DNA from 3 places in the Corynebacterium tardum genome. Region 1 is predicted to be linked to each of the others. Evidence: riboswitches for the same ligand, from Rfam matches in the RefSeq annotation. Region 1 holds a riboswitch; each other region holds the start of a gene.
The links. A riboswitch is a leader RNA that binds a small molecule or an ion and turns the genes downstream of it on or off. The one in region 1 is predicted to bind thiamine pyrophosphate.

Region 1 (6,309 bases):
GCCGCCGGAGTTATCCGCCAGCACGCCGCCGATGGTGCACACCGAGGTCGACCCTGGGTCGGGCCCTAGCATGAAGCCGTGGCGGGAGAGCACCGCCTGGGCATCGCCCAGAATGACGCCAGGCCGGGACCACAAGGCGCGGCCGCCGTCGCGGACCTCCATGCCGGTGAAGTTCGTTTTGACATCAACCAGGATGTCATCACCCATCGCCTGACCATTGAGCGAGGTGCCGGCCGCACGGAAGGTCATGTGCCGGCGGTTTGTCTCGCAGTACTTCATCAGCTCTGCCAGGTCCGCGGCGTTGCGCGGCGAGACCACGATGTTGGGAATGGCCCGGTACGGGCCGGCGTCGGAGGAGAAGCGGACGAGGTCCGTCAAACGTCCATGGACATTGTCTGCGCCGACGATGGCTTCCATGTCCGCAACGAGGTCAGCGGGGGAGCCGTGGCGGTAGCGTGCGGGTACCGCGTCGGCCTGGCTCGTAGCGTCCGCTGGGCGGGAAAGTGAGAGGAATCGGGGCTGAGGAGCTTAGACATACCTCTAATCTATCGCGCGACAGTAACTATGTTCCCAATTCTGGGCGGCTTCTTTTCAGCGAGCGGGATCGCACCCCGTTCGGGTGTACTGGGCGTTGAAAAACGGCGAAGGCCTCCCAGGGCCGGAAGGCGTGGGAGGTTGAATCGAGTGGATCGGGGGAGAGAATAGGGGAGAGCGCTGTGCGGCTTAGACCTCGCTGAGGTCCTGGTCCTTGAGCTCCTTCATCACCAGGATGGCAATGAGAGAGACCACGCAGACTGCCACCAAGTAGTAGCCGACGTAGTTGACGTTAAAGGTGCTCACCAGCCAGGTCGCGACGAACGGGGCGACGGCGGCGCCGAGAATGGAGGAGACGTTGTAGGCAATTCCAGAACCCGTGTAGCGCACGTTGGTGGGGAAGAGCTCTGGCAGGACTGCGGACATCGGTCCGAAGATGAGGCCCATGCAGAACATGCCGACCAGCAGGAAGCACAGGACCGAGTTGCGGTCAGCGACGTCCAGCCCCAGGAAGAGCGGGAAGCTGAAGCCGAAGGCGATCATCACCACGGAGGTCACGATGAGCACCGGCTTGCGCCCGTACTTATCAGACAGCATGGAGGAGACCGGGATGCCGACGATGAACATGAAGATGGAAATGAGCTGAATCTCTAGGAACTCCAGGTACGGGATGCCCAGGCCGAGGCCCTGGGCCTTATCACCAATGCCGTAGGAGAGGATCCACGTAGTGACCAGGTAGAACAGGGTGTAGCAGGAGAGCATGACGAAGGTTCCGATGATCATCGGCTTCCAGGAGGTCTTGAAGGCTTCCACCATTGGGGTCTTGGCCTTCTTGCCCTGGGTCACGGCCTTCTGGAAGACCGGAGTTTCCTCCAAGCGCAAGCGCACATACAGGCCGATGAGAACCATGACGGCAGAGAACAGGAAGGGCAGGCGCCAGCCCCACTGCATGAAGGCGCCGGTAGTATCCCCGCGGGTGTAGTCCATGGTCGCAACCAGTAACAGGAACAAGCCGTTGGCCAACAGGAATCCGAATGGTGCGCCGAACTGCGGCCACATTGCGGCAAACGCGCGCTTGCCGTCCTTGGCGGTTTCGGAGGCCAGCAGCGCCGCACCCGACCATTCGCCGCCCAGGCCCAAGCCCTGGCAGAAGCGCATCAGTGCCAGCAACGCCGGGGCGATGATTCCGGCGGTCTGATAGGTAGGTAGCAGGCCGATGCAGAAGGTGGCGATACCCATGGTGAGCAGCGCGCCCACCAGAGTGGCCTTGCGGCCGATGCGGTCGCCGAAGTGGCCGAAGACCACGGAGCCCAGCGGGCGAGCGATAAAGGCAAGTCCGAAAGTGGCGAAGGACTGCAGCAGCGTTACCGTCGGGTCATCCGTCTTAGGGAAGAAGAGGAACGGGAACACCGCCACGGCGGCGGTGGCATAAATGTAAAAGTCGTAGAACTCGATGGTGGTGCCGATAGTTGACGCCACGGCCACGCGCACGCGGTCTCGTGGGGTGAGCTCTGCAGGCGCGGGAACTGATTGAGTCTGCGGCGCGGTGTCCACTGCAGTCATCGGAGCAGCCTCCTTGGGGATTTCAATAGGTTGATTGGTTGTGGAAGGAATCCTATCGTTTCACTGTTTGGAATACAAGTCCCACAACGTGAAACATTCACAGAGTGTCGAGGTTTCACTGTCTGGGACGAGGGTGTGGCCTTGGAGTGGGTCCTGGAGTGGGCGCTGAAGCTGGCGTTGAGACTGGCGTTGGGCCGAGTGCTTGTCGACGTCGTGCCGACCGGCGCACGTCGGTAGACATGGAGGCGTCGACAAGCGCGCTCTAGACATTGCCGGGAACCATGGGTCAGGACTCAAGGTGTGGCATATGAGGTGATTCGGACGGGCACGGTGGAGGTGTGGGGCGTCCATATAATCTGACATAATGTACATTATCGGACAATTACATATGCTGACACTTGCGGCGGCGGCTTACTCCACCCGGCTTTGGCATACTGTCAGTGCCGCGCTGTCCGCCTGGGCCCCGTTCCTTATATCTATGCCGCGCGGGCGCTTGCCGCGTGTCGGTGTGCTATCCAGCGGTATCCGCCTAGCGGCGCGCACCGGTGAGCGGGTGTCGTCAGCGCGGGCGTGGCTCGCGGCGCTAGTCTGGGAGTTATGCCTATTCAACACGTTGTAGACAAACCTTCTCGCGCAGCTCTCTTTCTTGTCCTGAACATCGCCCCCGGCGGCGAACAGGCAACTCGGGATATGTTGACCGGATTTACCGGCACCTACAAGTCGGTGCAATTCCGTCACAATGACGGAAATCTATATACTGTGGTCGGCATCGGTGCCTCCATGTGGTCGCGTCTAACTAGCGCTCCGCGCCCGAGCCTTCTCAAAGACTTCGAGGCTATCCACGCCGCGCACGATGCGCCCGCCACGCCTGGCGATATCCTCCTGCATTTCCGCGCCAACTCCTACGACCTGTGCCACGAGATGGCTCGCCACGTGCTGGACCAGCTGGGCGCGCACGCCACGGTCGTCGATGAGACGCAAGGATTCAAGTACCTGGATCAGCGCGACCTTTTGGGTTTTGTGGACGGAACGGCTAACCCGTTCGACGATGAAGCCCTGGGCGTGGTTTTGTTGGAAGACGATGCTGACTACCCACGCGGATCTTATGTCACGGTACAGAAATATATTCATGACTTGGCCGCGTGGAATCAGCTGAGCACCGAGGAACAAGAACGCGTGATCGGCCGCACCAAGGCTGACGATATTGAGCTGGATGAGGAGACGAAGCCATCGAACTCGCACGTGGCGCTCAATGACTTGGATGAGGATATCTACCGCGAGAACATGGTCTTTGGCTCCTTCGCCGCGGGTGAAATGGGAACGTACTTCATCGCCTACGCCAAGGATCCGGAGCACATCAACCAGCGCCTGCGCAACATGTTCATCGGCGATCCGGAAGGCAACTACGACCGCATCCTTGACTTCTCCACGGCGCTGACCGGCACCAACTTCTTCGTGCCCAGCGCGGAGCTGATGGATAGCTTCGACGAGCTCCCACACTAGCTACCAGACTAAGTCCCTGCGGCGCACGGAAGTAGACAATCTGGGCATTGTGCCCACGCTACCTGTGCGTCTTTGTTAGGCTGTGGCTCACAACATGGGGTGCCGCACGTGGTGTGGCTGAGATATAGACCCATTGAACCTGCACTTAGTTAGCACTAGCGAAGGGATAGTTGTGAACGACTTTGTGGCGCGCGGCGCCTACCCCCGTGTCCTGTCTATTGCCGGCACCGATCCAACCGGCGGGGCGGGAATTCAGGCTGATTTGAAGGCCATTGCCGCCGCGGGCGGATATGGAATGTCCGTGGTGACCGCCCTGGTGGCGCAAAATACCCAGGGCGTGCGCAGCGTCCATGTCCCGCCGGTGGACTTTCTCCGCGAGCAGCTGGACTCCGTTCGCGATGACGTGGCCATTGATGCGGTGAAGATCGGCATGCTGGCTGACGCCAGCATTACCCACGTGGTGGCGGAGTTCCTCGACGGCCTCGATCCGTCCGTTCCAGTTGTCCTTGACCCTGTCATGGTTGCTACCAGCGGTGACCGCCTCTTGGAAAAAGAGGCAGAGCAAGCCGTGCGCGAGCTGTGCCGCCGCGCGGATGTCATCACACCGAACCTCAAGGAACTGGCGGTGCTCACTCAGACCGAGGAAGCCCGCAGTTTGGACGAGGCCATTGCTACCGCTACGACGTGGGCGCGCGAGGCCGGCACCGCCGTTGTGGTCAAGGGCGGTCACTTGAACTCGCGGTGTGCTGATAACGCCGTGGTGGCCCCAGACGGTCAGGTGCACCGGGTGCAATCGACTCGCGTGGACACCAAGAACACTCACGGCACCGGCTGCTCGTTGTCCTCGGCGCTGGCCACGCGGCTGGGCGCCGGCGACGATGCTGCGGCTGCCCTGGAGTGGTCCACGCAGTGGTTGCATGAGGCCATTGCACACGCCGATGCGCTCCGCGTCGGCACTGGTCACGGCCCCGTCGACCACTTCCATCGCGCCCAGCGTCTCATGCGGGCAGCCTCCGCGGTGCCGCTACCCCACCTCGCCGGCCCGCTCAAGGAAGAGGCACAGGCGGCGCAGCCCCGCGTGGCCGCAGCCGGCCCGCACACCCAGCGCCTCTGGAACATCGCGGCGGCGCAGTGGGACGCTATCGTGGCTCTGCCCTTCATCGAGGACTTAGGATCCGGTGCCCTGGATGAGTCGGCGTTTTCCTTCTACCTCGATCAGGACGCCCAGTACTTGTCGTCCTACTCGAAGGCCTTGGCACGGCTGGCTAGCCTGGCGCCGAGCACCGAAGAACAGCTCCACTGGGCAGAAAGCGCCTATGGCTGCCTCGCAGAAGAAGCAGAGCTCCACCGCACCTGGCTCCAGGGAAGGGTCTCCTCGGCGCCGTCGCGAGTCACCAGCGCCTATACCGACTTTCTGATCCGCTGCACCCACACCGATGACTACGTGGTGGCAGCGGCATCGGTGCTCCCCTGCTACTGGCTGTACGCGGAGGTGGGCCTCTATTTGGCAGAGCACGATTCGGAAGACCACCCCTACCACGCGTGGCTTAAGGTCTACGGCGGTGAGGACTTCCTGGGCAGCGTTCGACGCAGCCTGGAGATTGTGGAGCAAGCCCTGGCGCGGGCGGACGAAGAAACGCGATCCCGCGCCGAGCGCGCCTACATCAGCGCCTGCATCCACGAGGTGGATTTCTTCGACCAGGCGGACCGGCGCTTCTAGTGCCCCGCGGCGATCTTAGCGCTGGCGGTAGGCGGCCACGAGCTGGCCTATCGTTAAAAGCCCCAGCACCACGGCGAGGGCCGCGAGCCACGGCATGTCCTGCGTGAGGACAAAGATACCAAAGGCAATGAGGACGACGAGGCGCACCCACAGGGCGGGGATCAGGCGGCGGTAGCCCATCGTCGCTACTTCTGGAGAGTCACGCGGACGTTGACCGCACCGACCTCGGAGATCTTGGCCGCGATCATCTCCGGGGTTTCCACGCCGTAATCGAGACGGTTGAGCGGAATGTCGCCGCCCAGCACGACGGTGTCTGCGTCGCGTACCACCTGGAAATCATTGGTCACCTGCTTTGTCTCGCCATGGATGGTGAGGTCACCAGTGAGCGAGACGGTGGCCGCGGAGCCGTCGTCAGGTACTGCGGAGAGGTCCGCCGGCTCGGTCAGCGTAAACGTCGCCACTGGGAACTCGTCTACTTCAAAGAGCTTGGACTTCATGTTCTGATCGCGGACCTTCTTGTCCGTCGTCAGCGTCGCCATGTCAACGGTGATCGTGGCGTCCTCGACCGTAGAGCCCTTGATCGTGGCCTGCCCGGTGACGTCCTTGGTGGAGCCGGATGTAGTGCGCTTGTCTGCGGGCAGGATTTCATCGATGGTGAAACCGGCAGAGGTGAAGTTGTAGGGCGAGCCCTTGACCACGTTCCACTCGCCTTCCAGATCTGTCGTGGCGGCCTGGGTCCTCTCGGCGTTGACCGGCTCAGTCTTGACTCCCCTGCCCATTACCAACGAGAACACCAGCGGCCCGAAGGCCAGCGCCGAGGAAGCGAGAATCAACACCACGAAGATGGTGATGACGAGCTTTCGGTTTCCCAACAACGATTTCATACGTCCTATCTCAATTCCTCGAGCTTGCGCGCGAGCGTGACCAGCTCGGCGCACAGTTCTTCTATCTCTTCTGGGCTGGCGCTTTCCGACGCCGCCGTTGCCACG
Region 2 (6,309 bases), 980 kb from region 1:
GATGAAGAGCGGATCGTGCGTCACTGAGGCAATCGTCGTGCCGTCGTCCACCATGCGGCGCAACAGCCACACCAGCTCGCTGAAAGTGCGGGGGTCTTGGCCGAAGGTGGGTTCGTCGAGAAGCAGCACCTCCGGCGCACTTACCAGGGCCGTCGCCACGGACAGGCGGCGCTTCTCCCCGCCGGACAAGGTGAAGGGGTTGGCGTTGAGGAGGTGGGAGAGCCGGAGGGCGTCGACAAGCTCCGCAATGTGCGCTTCCGGAACCTCGCGGCGCATGACCTTCGGGCCCACGCGCAGCTCCTCCGCCACGGTGCGGGCGACGAACTGGTGCTCGGGGTTCTGGAAGACGAAGCCGATGCGATCAGCCAGCTGACGGGACTTCCACTGCAGCGGCGAGCCCTTGAGGCCGCGGCGCACGAAGTCCGCCACGCCAATCTCGCCCGACTCCGCCGGCAACAGCCCGGCCACCGTCATCATCCACGTGGTCTTGCCCGCACCATTTGGCCCGGTGAGCACCGTGGATGCGCCCCGCGGCAGGCTAAAGCTGCGCGGCGGCCCGAAGCGCGTGACCAGGTCCGTACTCCACAGGGCGGGTTCACGGCCCACGCCCGCGCCCCGCGCCGACGGGAGATCCGCCACCGTGCGCTCAGCCACGACCTCAGCGAGCGGCCCGTCCGCCACGATGCGCCCATCCTTGAGCTCCACCGCACGGTCGAGCACCCCGTGCCACGCCGCGTGCTGGTGCTCCACCACGACGAGTGTGGCACCCGTGCGCTCCGCCATGGCGGCTACTGCCTCGATGACCTCGCGGGCACCCTCCGGATCGAGGTTGGCTGTGGGCTCATCCAGCAGCACCACGCCCGCGCCCATGGCAATGACGCCCGCCAGGGCAAGGCGCTGCTTCTGTCCGCCGGAGAGCTGCGCGGTGGGAAAATCCAGGTCGACGTACGGACCGACCATATCCAGGGCCGCGCCGACGCGCCGCCAGATCTCCTCGCGCGGGTAGGCCAGGTTCTCGCAGCCAAAAGCCACGTCATCTCCAACCCTGGCAGCAATGACCTGGGAGTCCGGGTCCTGGAGCACCAGACCCACCGGGATGGTCCGGCCGGGCTGTTCTACCTGCCCGTGGGAGTCCTCCAGCAGGATTTCGCCGACACGAGTACCTTCATCGTCCCCGCCCAGCACGCCGGCGATGGCGGCGAGCAGCGTGGACTTTCCGGAGCCGGAGTCGCCGCACAGCAGCACCTTCTCCCCCGGCTCGATGGTCAGATCAATATCCGCCAGCGCCGGCGCGGTGCGCCCAGCGTGCGTCCAGCCGTACCCGCGGGCAGAAATCCGCGTAGCACCGGCAACAAAATTCTCCATAGGCTTAAGGCACAGGGGGGTTACAGTCACGCGTAGGCCCAAGGGGATTGGCCTACCCGTGACAAAGGAGTGAAAGGAAAATACAGGGAATGCGGGGCGACGCCTACACGGTGTGCTGTTCTCGGCCCACCGCAAAGCGGTCCAGCGCGCCGGTCTTCGCCAGCGCCTTGACCACGAAGAAGCCCACGGCTCCGGCCAGAATCGCTCCGGAGATGCTCAGGGTAATGAAGTAGATGATGTTGAACTGCAGCGTCTTGCCCAGGTTTCCGGAAGTAAACAGCTCCAGGACGAATGCGCCCCAGCCGGCCGCCATGCCGCCGAGCATGGCTACCCCCAACCCGAAGCGGCGGTAGAGGAAGATAGCGAGGACGATCTCCACACCGATGCCCTGCGCGATGCCGGAGTACACAGTACTAATACTCCACTGCGAGCCCAGCAGGGTGGAGACAACCGCGGCAATCAACTCCACGTACAGCGCCGCACCCGGCTTGCGGATAACCAGCCCGCCGATCACACCACCGATGAGCCAGATACCCGTGGCGATTCCGCCCAGACCCGGCGTGAGCGCGTCCATGGCCTGGAACCAGGCGTAGCCCACCGTGTTCCACACAAAGAACACGAGGCCACAGGCCACACCGAGCACGGATGCCACCACGATGTCCACGATGCGCCAGTTCAGGCTGCGCTGCGGCGTGGCACCTGCGGCACCGGTAGTAGATACAGAATTCATTTTTCCTCCCTCTCGCCGGCATTACCCGGATCAGGTTCGACGGTTCACCGCTCCCGCGGCGTCTCAGCCTCCCCTAACACCCCTCGTGCCCGCATGCGCAGCCGCGCACACAGCACAAAGCGTTCAGGAAAAGCACCCGTGACGTTAAAATTGATTGGCTGCACCGCCTCCCCAAGGAAAGCCGACAGCCAGTGAAAGAACACTTCGAAAAAGCATCCACAGCTTAGCAAGCGCCCGCGCGCCCACACCACTCAGTATTCGCGTCCGCCCAGCAACAGCCACCGCTCCCCGCAGCCTAACGAGACTACCGATACGCATGTGCTTGCCGACGTCTACCGGGACCAGCCCAACTCCCCCACTTCTAGCGACCCGGGACCAGCCCCGAACGCCAGAAAACTGCGCAGTGCCCCGTCGCGTCCTCTGACCTACGCGACGGGGCACTCTGAGACCGGTTCTAAGTGCGCCGGCCACCAAGGGAACTCTCGTGTAGTGCTTAAGGAAAGGAAAAGCTTCTCGAAAGCCCCAAGTCTGTATTGAAATATCGTTACTGTATTTCAGCAGAATTAACTCTATGCAAATTATTCTTCGAGAGGATAACAGAACGGTTACGCGTTAGGAAAGTAGCATATGCTCTTCCCCTACGCGAACCGTCCCTACTCAAACAGTGAGAGGCAGTAGTTAAAGGCCATAGTGTGCAGCCCCCGCCGCCACAGCAACGCCGTGACTGCGGAACTACTGGAAATCCCTTCGACTTTAAGGAGCGGGAAGATAACGCCCTTCCCGAACGGCGGCGCCATCACAGGTGGCGCAGCCTGTTGCTCCTCTTACTTGGAAGAACCCTCAGAGGAACCGTCCGAAGAACCAGCACCCGGGGTGCAGGCATCAGCGATGAGGCCGATAGCCAGCGCACCAGCAGCAATCAGGGCGATGGAGCTAGCGTTCAGACCGAAGCGCTTGAGCTGAGTGTCGAACGCAGCAGCCTGACCAGCCAGCGGGCCCTGGAAGATGCCAGCCTGCTTCTGCAGCTGGGTGTTCAGCGCCTGAATCTGTGCATCAATCGGTGCCACGAACTCCTTCAGACCCGGAATGTTGAGCTGGGAAGCCAGACCAACCGGGATGAGGAACAGCAGCGGGATACCAGCGCCCAGGCCGGTAGCCAAGCAACGCTCACCAATCTTGGAGGACAGGCTCTCGTCACCCTCGTCGTCACCAGCGGCGGCGCCGGTGCCGGTGTTGTCCTTCGGCTCGGTGATCTCGATGTCGATGTCACCGACCTTTTTGCCGTCCTTGTCCTTGACCTCAACGGTGGCGTTCTGGGCCTTGGTGCCCTCCGGGACGGTCACAGAAATCTCGCCGGTCTCCGGGTCAACAGTGACCTCGGCACCGTCGATAGCCTTGCCGTTCTCACCGATGACCTCACCAGTCATGCCCTCGGTCGGGTTCTTGACCGTGTCATCCAGCTCGTGGGACTCACCGTCAGCAACAACCTTGTCGGTGGTGGAACCAGCGTCGATGGACGGCTTCTCGGCAGCGTCATCCGGCTTCTCCGTCAGGTCAGCAACACCGTTGTCGTTCTTGTCGGTGATGGTCTTGGAGTTCTCATCCGACTCGTCAGCATTCTTGATGCCGTCATCGTCGGAGTCCTCCTGACCGTCCTCAACACCGTTGCCGTCGGAATCCTTCTTCTCCGGATTCAGGCCAGCAGCCTTCTCATCCTCATTGTTGACGCCATCGCCATCAATGTCGGTGTCCTCGGAATCCGGGATGCCGTCGCCGTCGGTGTCCTTCTCCGTCAGGTCAGCAACACCGTTGCCGTCCTTATCGGTGATCTTGTCAGAATCAGCGTCAGACTCCTCAGCGTTGGTCTTGCCATCGCCATCGTTGTCTTCCTCGCCGTCCTTGGTGCCGTCACCATCAGAATCCGGGTTCTTCGGATCCAGGCCAGCAGCCTCTTCATCCTTATCGTTGACACCGTCATTGTCATCGTCGGTGTCCTCGGAATCCGGGATGCCGTCACCGTCAGTATCCTTCGGCGCAACTTCTTCGGTGTCAGTCTCACGGATATCCGGGGTGCCGTTCGGCCCCTCGCCATTACCATTGACGCCCTTGTCGGTTACGCCCGGGTTACCCAGGCCGTCGTTGTCGGTGTCGTCAGCGCGACCATCTTCCGGAACATCGGACTCCTCAGCGTTGGACTTACCGTCCTTGTCGTAGTCCTCTTCACCGTCAGACTTGCCATCACCATCAGAGTCGGTCTTCAGCGGGTCAGTGCCGATTTCCTTCTCGTCATCGTTGTTGACACCGTCGCCGTCAGCATCAGCATCATCCTTGTTCTCGATGCCGTCGCCGTCCTTGTCACCGGTCGGACCATCCTCGTTGTCCTCATCAATCAGGTCGGCCTTCTTATCGCCGTCCTTATCGGTGATCTTGTCGGAATCAGCGTCAGACTCCTCAGCGTTGGTCTTGCCATCGCCATCGGCGTCCTCGTCGCCGTCCTTCGTGCCGTCACCATCAGAATCCGGGTTCTTCGGATCCAGGCCAGCAGCCTCTTCATCCTTATCGTTGACACCATCGTTGTCATCGTCGGTGTCCTCAGAATCCGGGATGCCGTCACCATCGGTATCCTTCGGGCCTTCCGGAGTGGTCGGGTTGGTACCCGGCTCTTCGGTCTTATCCGAGTTGTTGTCGTCCTGGCCCTTCTTGTGACCATTAACCGGAACCTCAACCACGGCCTTACCACCATCAAGATCCGGATCCTCAACAGTCACGGTAATCGGACCATCAACATCCTCACCCGGAGTAACAACAACATTGCCGTTGTCATCAATCTTGGCCGGAACGTCCTTACCGTCCTCATCCTTAGCAGACACCTTCGTGTCATCATCACGGTTAGAAACCTTGATGCCAGAATCCTGCTCATCAGCAGTCGGCTCAACCGGCTTCACACCGGAATCATCAACAGAGGTAGCCGGAGCCTTATCCGAGTTGTTGTCGTCCTGGCCCTTCTTGTGACCATTAACCGGAACCTCAACCACGGCCTTACCACCATCAAGATCCGGATCCTCAACAGTCACGGTAATCGGACCATCAACATCCTCACCCGGAGTAACAACAACATTGCCGTTGTCATCAATCTTGGCCGGAACGTCCTTACCGTCCTCATCCTTAGCAGACACCTTCGTGTCATCATCACGGTTAGAAACCTTGATGCCAGAATCCTGCTCATCAGCAGTCGGCTCAACCGGCTTCACGCCAGAATCATCAACAGAGGTCTTCAGAGACACGATAAACGAGTCTGCTGACGCCTCGTTTCCATTGGAAATCAGAACTGCGTGGAATACCTCGCCGTCCTTCGCGTCGGAAGGAACTTCAAACGTTGCACAGTCGCCCGGTTCGGACACGGAGGCTACATCGCAGGACTTCAAGGCGTCACCCTTGGAGTTCCTCCACTCGATAACGTTGTCGACCTCACCGAGGCGACCACTCAGCTCAAGCTTGGCCGTTGCACCGGGGGCAGCCGGCTTATCAGTCATGTCGAAGTTGGTGATGTCAAGAGAAGCTTCTCGGAGGGCAATAGCCGCGAAGTTTACGTTGTATGCGTAGTTCCTGTACACGAGCGGGTCAGAAGTCGGTGCCCAAGCCAAGTTCTTGCGCGGGTTCGTAAACACAGGCTGAGTAAACGACGAGTAGGTGGAGATAACGTCGCCGTTTGCATCAGTCACCCACATGTAGAGGTTGTCAGGATCGTAGTCCTCACCGAGGTCGATGGTGTACTTACCATCCTCGTTAACAACCGCGTAGCCCGTCTTTGCAAGATTGTTCTTATCCTGCAGCATCTCCTTGGTAGCAGATGCGCGCTGCTCAGCCGGGAGGCTCCAAATCTCATTATTTCGCTGAATTCCAGCGTCGCTCAGCACAGAGGCCCAAACGGTCGAGCCCGAAGCAACCGGATCCTTCGCATTCTTGGTTGCACCGGACAGAAGCTGATTTTCAAGGTTTCGGTCCGTCTCAAGCCAAACCTGGCCGGAGATTTTACCAGGGGAAACGATTGCCGGAGCGACGAACTCGTCTTCCGTGGTTTCGACCAAGTTGTCAGACTTCACATAGTCATTCGGCGCTTCGTAGAACCAAATACCCGTCTTTGCAGTGTTCGAAGCGGTGCCTGCACTACCCGGGAAGTCTCCGAGGCCCTCACCCGAACCCCTTCCGTAAGT
Region 3 (6,309 bases), 310 kb from region 1:
CAGCGTGGCGGTATCCCACTGTGAGCGCGGCACGACCTGCTCGGCCACGGCCACGGCGGTGCCGTCGGCAGCAATGCCCTTCTCCTGGAGCAGCTGGGCGACGGTGCCGGCAGCCGTGTCATAGGGTTGGCCGTTGAGGATGAGAATCATGGTTTACTCCTTGTCATGGCGCAGGGGCGAGCAGGCGGTGAGGTCGATGCTGGGCTCGGAGTGCTCGACAAGCTCGCTGGTGCACCGAGCCGCAAGCGCGGTGAGCAGGATTCCGTGGCGGAAATAGCCGGTGGATATGACGAGCTTAGCGCCCACGCGGCCGAGATAGGGCAGGTCATCCGGCGTGCCGGGGCGCGCGCCCGCGCTGGCCTCGAGGAATTCGCACTCCTCGACGGCGGGGAGGAGCCGGATGGCGTCGCGCAGCAGGGCGTAGACCCCGCCGGCCTGGGCGGAGGCCAGGGAATCTTCCCGGGTGGTGGCTCCGATGGCCAGGGTGCCATCGTGGCGCGGAATAAGGTAGACGGGGCGGTCCTCCACGAAACCGCGGACCACGCGGTTCAGCAGCGGGCGAAGGTGCTCTGGCACACCCAGGCGCAGGATATCGCCGTAGACCGGGCGCAGCTGCAGGGGAGAGCGCTCTAGCCCTGCCGATTGTGCCCATTCGACGTCGCGCGCGCCCAGGCCGGCGGCCAACACGACGTCATCGGCGTGGAACTCGCCGGTGGGGGTGCGCACGACGCCGTGTTCGGCATCGATGGCGTGGGCGGGCGTGCGGAAAAAGCGAACGCCGAGTTTCTGGGCTGCGCTTAGGAGTGCGGCCGCCCACTGGCGGGGAAAGACCTGGGTGTCGCCCGGGATGCTCACAGCACCTGCTAGCCGCGGGGAGAGAAGCGGTTCGGCGCGGCGGGCCTCGCGCACGGTGATGCGCTCGACCTCCATGCCGTGGAGAGATTGATAATCAGCTAGCTCAGTAAGGTGCTGGGCATCTGTGCGGTCGGCGGCGACGACGAGCGTGCCCTCATCGCGGTAGCCGGTGGGGACGTCCGTGTGGGAAGCAACGAGGTCGATGAGCTCGGGATACCACGTGCCGGAAGCACGCATTAGCGGAAAGAGCGGATCCTGCTGGTAGACCACCTCGGCTGTCGGGGCGAGCATGCCGCCGGCGAAGTGTGTGGCGCCGAAGGCCGGCTCGGGGTCGAGCACGGTGACCGCGTGGCCACGGGAGGCAAGCTCCACCGCGGTGGCCAGGCCCACCACGCCGGCGCCGACGACGATGACGGTGGAGTCAGATGCAGTACTCATCGCGCACCTTCATCGAAGCCGGAAAGGAGCTCGCGGCAGTAGGCCTCCGGGTCGTCTGCATGCATGATGCCACGCACGACCGCGAGGCCGGCCACGCCCGTGGCCGCGAGAGCTGCGGCATCGTCGGCGGTGACATCCCCGATGGCCACGAGCGGGACCCGGGAGAGCTCGACCAGCTCCGGATAGGCGTTAAGCCCCAGGGGCGGGCGGCCGGAATCCTTCGTCGGGGTAGCCCGGAACGGGCCGCACCCGATGTAGTCAATGAGGTCAGCAACCTCGTTGGCTTTCTCGACGAGCTCGCGGGTACCCGTGGTGAGCCCGATAATCGCGTCCGGCCCGAGGAGCGCGCGGGCCTGCTCGACGGGGAGATCATCCTGGCCAAGGTGCACGCCGTGGACCGGCTCGCCGTCGTGGCGTAGGGCGAGGGCGACGTCCACGCGGTCGTCGATAAGCACACGCGTTGCCGGGTTCGCCGCTGCCACCGCGCGGGCGACGTCCCGGCCCAGCAGGTAGAGATCGCGCGCGGAAATCGGCTTCGAGCGCACCTGCACGATGCCCGCCCCGCCCCGGGCCGCCGCCGCAGCGATGCGCACGATATCCGCAGGGGAGTCCGCAGTGCCGGTGACGAAGTAGCAGCGAAGATCAGGCATGGACCCCGTCTTCCTCGTGGTAGAGCTGCGAGCCCTGCGCCTTGAACTCCTCCGACTTGCGCTCCTCGCCCGCGCGGGCCGCGGCGACGACGTCGGGGTCGATGGAGCCTTGCCCCGGGAAGCTGGGCATGCCGAGGGAATCGGAGAACGTATCCCGAATGTCCTGGCTGATGCGCATGGAGCAGAACTTCGGGCCACACATGGAGCAGAAGTGGGCGGTCTTCGCCGGCTCCGCGGGCAGGGTTTCATCGTGGTAAGCCTGCGCGGTGTCCGGATCCAGTGAGAGCGCGAACTGGTCGTGCCAACGGAACTCGAAGCGGGCCTTGCTCATCGCGTCGTCCCAGGCGCGCGCACCCGGGTGGCCCTTCGCCACGTCGGCGGCATGGGCGGCGAGCTTGTAGGTAATAACGCCGGTCTTGACGTCATCGCGGTTGGGCAGGCCCAGGTGCTCCTTGGGGGTGACGTAGCACAGCATGGCCGTGCCTCCCATGGCGATGTTCGCCGCGCCGATGGCGGAGGTGATGTGGTCGTAGCCCGGCGCGATGTCGGTGACCAGCGGGCCCAGCGTGTAGAAGGGGGCTTCCGAGGCCCACTCCTGCTCCAGCTCGTTGTTCTCCTGAATCATGTTGAGCGGCACGTGGCCGGGGCCCTCCACCATGACCTGGACGTCGTAGTCCCAGGCGCGCCGGGTGAGCTCGCCAATGGTCTTGAGCTCGGCGAACTGGGCGGTGTCGTTGGCATCCGCCAAAGAACCCGGGCGCAGGCCATCACCGAGGGAGAAGGCGACGTCGTAGCGCGCGAAAATCTCGCACAGCTCATCAAAGTTCTCGTAGAGGAAGGACTCCTTGTGGTGCGCCAGGCACCAGCCAGCCATAATCGAACCGCCGCGGGAGACGATTCCGGTGACGCGCTCGGTGGTCAGCGGCACGTAGGGCAGCAGCACGCCGGCGTGGATGGTCATGTAGTCCACGCCCTGCTCGCACTGCTCGATGACGGTATCCCGGAAGACTTCCCAGGTGAGGTCCTCGGCTACGCCGTTTACCTTCTCCAGGGCCTGGTAGATGGGCACGGTGCCGATCGGGACCGGGGAGTTGCGCAGAATCCACTCGCGGGTGGTGTGGATGTCATCGCCGGTGGAGAGGTCCATGACCGTGTCCGCGCCCCAGCGCGTGGCCCAGCGCAGCTTGGAGACTTCCTCGGCAATGGAGGAGGTCACCGCGGAGTTGCCAATGTTGGCGTTGATCTTGGTGAGGAAGTTGCGGCCGATGATCATTGGCTCGGATTCCGGGTGGTTGACGTTGTTGGGCAGGATGGCGCGCCCGCGCGCGATTTCGGAGCGCACGAACTCCGGGTCGCAGTGCTCGCGCAGGGCTACGAACTGCATCTCCTTGGTGATGATGCCCTGGCGCGCGTAGTGCATCTGGGTAACCCGCTTGCCCTCCTGAGAGCGTAATGGCTGGCGGCGCTCACCTTTCCACTCCTGGGAGGCGGCGCCGCGGCGCTCGGCGGAGCGGCCGTCATCGGCCAAGTTGCGGGCGCGGCCGGCGTAGGTCTCCACGTCGCCACGCTCTGCAATCCACTCTGCGCGCAAGGCCGGCAGGCCCACCTCGGGCTCGCACTCCGGGCCGCGCGTGCGGTAGACGCGGAATGGCTCGTTGGGGCCGGTGGGGGAATCATCCAGCTGGATTTCGGTTTCCGGAACCTCCAGTCCGTTCTCCCGGATGGGGGAGTAGGAGTGCTTGGGATGGATCTCATTGTGGGTAGCCGTCATGGCTGCTCCTCTCTTCCTTCGCTGGTGCTAACCAGACAGGTTCGAACGGTGCAGGCGCGGTGTCAGCGCCACTCTCAGCCCACTTCCTGTGGGCACCCGTGGGGTGTATCAGTGCGTAAACCACCATAGAATGCTCACCGCAGCCGTGTCAGGCGTTTGGGCAATTTGGCCGGTGGGGGCGGGGTATGGAAAGATAGCGATGTTCTATGTAACAGGCACGAACCGGTCAGCCGCCACAAGGTGGCGCCAGGGTCCTCTGTCTTAAACTGAAAAGGAAACATTCAATGGCAAACCTCATTGACAAGGTTGACGCAGCACAGCTGCGCGACGATATCCCGTCCTTCCGCCCGGGCGATACCCTTGACGTTAACGTCAAGGTCATCGAGGGCACCACCGAGCGTACCCAGCTCTTCAAGGGTGTCTGCATCCGCCGCCAGGGCTCCGGCATCCGCGAGACCTTCACCGTGCGTAAGGTCTCCTTCGGCATCGGCGTGGAGCGTACCTTCCCGGTTCACTCCCCGAACATCGCCTCCATCGAGGTTGCTCGCCGCGGCCGCGTTCGCCGTGCGAAGCTGTACTACCTGCGCGACCTGCGCGGTAAGAAGGCCCGCATCAAGGAGCGCCGCTAGTCTTTCGGCGCCCTCGCCAAGCCCCCTGTTCTCCTCCTGCTGGCTCTAGTGGGAGGGAGCAGGGGGCTTTTTCGTGCGCCGCGCGCGGTGAGCAGAAGGCGGATTGCTAGGATTTAGCCCGTGGAAAAAGACAACGACATTACTGAAGGTGCCCAGCCTGCCGTCGAGGAGACGGTGGGGGACACGGGGGCGTCGGCAAGCGCGGCGGCTCCTGCCAAGGAAAAGAAGCAGATGCCGTGGCTGCTGGAAACAGCGCTCGTGGTGGTCTGCGTGCTCGCCGTGGTGGGCGTGTTCCAGAACTTCGTGGGCCGGCAGTATGTCATCCCTTCGGGCTCTATGGAGCCGACCCTGCATGGCTGCACGGGCTGCACCAACGACCGCATCTTTACGGAGAAGGTCTCCTATTACGGGGATAAGGGCCCGGAGCCTGGCGACGTCGTCGTGTTCAAAGGAACCCCGGATTGGGACACCAACTGGGTGTCGCCGCGCTCCTCGAATCCGGTGATTCACCACATCCAGGACGCGTTGAGCTACGTTTCTCTCACCCCGCCGGACGAGAACACTCTGGTCAAGCGTGTTATCGCCACGGGCGGGCAGACCGTGTCCTGCCAGGAAGGCGACCCGGCTGTCATGGTGGACGGCAAGCCCATTGACCAAGACTACGTCCAGAACCCGCCGACCTACCGCGTGGACGAGTCCACCGGTTCTAACGCCTGCGGTGGCGCCTACTTCGGCCCGGTGACCGTCCCGGAGGACAACATCTGGGTCATGGGTGATAACCGCACGGCCTCGGCGGATTCGCGCTACCACATGCAGGATGAGTACCAGGGCACCATCCCGGTGGAGAATGTCCGCGGCAAGGTGATGTTCGTGTTCTTCCCCTTCAACCGCATCGGTGGGGTCGATGACCTGGACATCCAGTCCTAAGGCCCGCCCGCGCGCGCGGGATTTCCTCCCCGCGCTCCTTCTCACTTTTGTTCTCCTGGCACTGATCCAGGCCTTCGTGGGGCGGCTCTACCTCATCCCGTCCTCCTCCATGGAGCCCACCCTGCATGGCTGCCCTGGGTGCAGCAATGACCGCATCGTGGTGCAGAAGGTGAGCTACTACTTCTCCCCGCCGCAGCCCGGGGACGTGGTGGTCTTTAGCGGACCGGAATCGTGGAATACCTCCTTCGAGGTCTCCCGCTCCCGCAACGTGCTGGTGCGCGGCGTGCAGAACCTGGGCGCGGTGGTGGGTCTGGTGCCCAACGGCGAGAACATTCTGGTCAAGCGCGTCATCGCCACGGCAGGCCAGACGGTGTCCTGCGAGGAGGGCGATCCGTCCGTCATGGTGGATGGCCGGCCTATCAACCAGGATTTCGTGCTCGACCCGCCGGAGATCCCCATCGATGACCGCGCCGGCTCTGTGGCCTGCGGGGGCGCCTACTTTGGCCCCGTGACGGTGCCGGAGGGCCACCTCTGGGTCATGGGGGACAACCGGACCAATTCCCTGGATTCGCGCGCGCACCTGGGGGATAAGGAGCAGGGCACGGTGCCTCTCGACGCCGTGCGGGGCCGAGTGGAGGCCGTCGTGCTGCCGCTTAGCCGCCTGCAGAGCGTCGACCGCGCGGAGCTGTAGCCGCATGCGCAGGTTGAAGCAGAAGCGCACCTATGAGGTGGCGCTGGATAAGGCCGGTCTGGGGCCCGTGGTCGGCGTCGACGAGGCCGGGCGGGGCGCGTGCTGCGGTCCGGTGACTATAGGGGCCTGCATCCTGCCCCAGCGTATCCTCCCGGAGCTCGACCGCCTGGATGATTCGAAGAAGCTCAGCCCCGCCGCGCGGGAGAAGCTGGAGCCAGTCATCAAGAAGCGCGCGGTGGCGTGGGCGGTGGTGCACATCGATGCGCAAGACGTGGACACTTTTGGCATCCAGCACGCCAACCTGTCCGGCATGCGCCGGGCGGTGGCGCAGCTGGCGGTGCGGCCGGG

Region 2: another riboswitch for thiamine pyrophosphate. It lies ahead of ACLI1P_RS02045 (ECF transporter S component); the one in region 1 lies ahead of ACLI1P_RS06755 (bifunctional hydroxymethylpyrimidine kinase/phosphomethylpyrimidine kinase).
Region 3: another riboswitch for thiamine pyrophosphate. It lies ahead of thiC (phosphomethylpyrimidine synthase ThiC); the one in region 1 lies ahead of ACLI1P_RS06755 (bifunctional hydroxymethylpyrimidine kinase/phosphomethylpyrimidine kinase).

The regions. Positions count from the first base shown of each region.
Region 1 covers NZ_CP177104.1:1,404,448-1,410,756, reverse strand. Annotated here, with positions in the region: gene ACLI1P_RS06770 (FAD-binding and (Fe-S)-binding domain-containing protein) at 1-417, opposite strand, end outside; gene ACLI1P_RS06765 (MFS transporter) at 724-2,097, opposite strand; gene ACLI1P_RS06760 (Dyp-type peroxidase) at 2,695-3,600, shown strand; TPP riboswitch at 3,686-3,785, shown strand; gene ACLI1P_RS06755 (bifunctional hydroxymethylpyrimidine kinase/phosphomethylpyrimidine kinase) at 3,785-5,320, shown strand; gene ACLI1P_RS06750 (hypothetical protein) at 5,336-5,500, opposite strand; gene ACLI1P_RS06745 (YceI family protein) at 5,506-6,204, opposite strand; gene ACLI1P_RS06740 (hypothetical protein) at 6,210-6,309, opposite strand, start outside.
Region 2 covers NZ_CP177104.1:426,674-432,982, reverse strand. Annotated here, with positions in the region: gene ACLI1P_RS02050 (ABC transporter ATP-binding protein) at 1-1,365, opposite strand, end outside; gene ACLI1P_RS02045 (ECF transporter S component) at 1,469-2,095, opposite strand; TPP riboswitch at 2,084-2,245, opposite strand; gene ACLI1P_RS02040 (hypothetical protein) at 2,920-6,309, opposite strand, start outside.
Region 3 covers NZ_CP177104.1:1,716,707-1,723,015, reverse strand. Annotated here, with positions in the region: gene thiS (sulfur carrier protein ThiS) at 1-150, opposite strand, end outside; gene thiO (glycine oxidase ThiO) at 154-1,293, opposite strand; gene ACLI1P_RS08285 (thiamine phosphate synthase) at 1,290-1,943, opposite strand; gene thiC (phosphomethylpyrimidine synthase ThiC) at 1,936-3,714, opposite strand; TPP riboswitch at 3,710-3,824, opposite strand; gene rplS (50S ribosomal protein L19) at 3,999-4,343, shown strand; gene lepB (signal peptidase I) at 4,575-5,270, shown strand; gene lepB (signal peptidase I) at 5,248-5,961, shown strand; gene ACLI1P_RS08260 (ribonuclease HII) at 5,966-6,309, shown strand, end outside.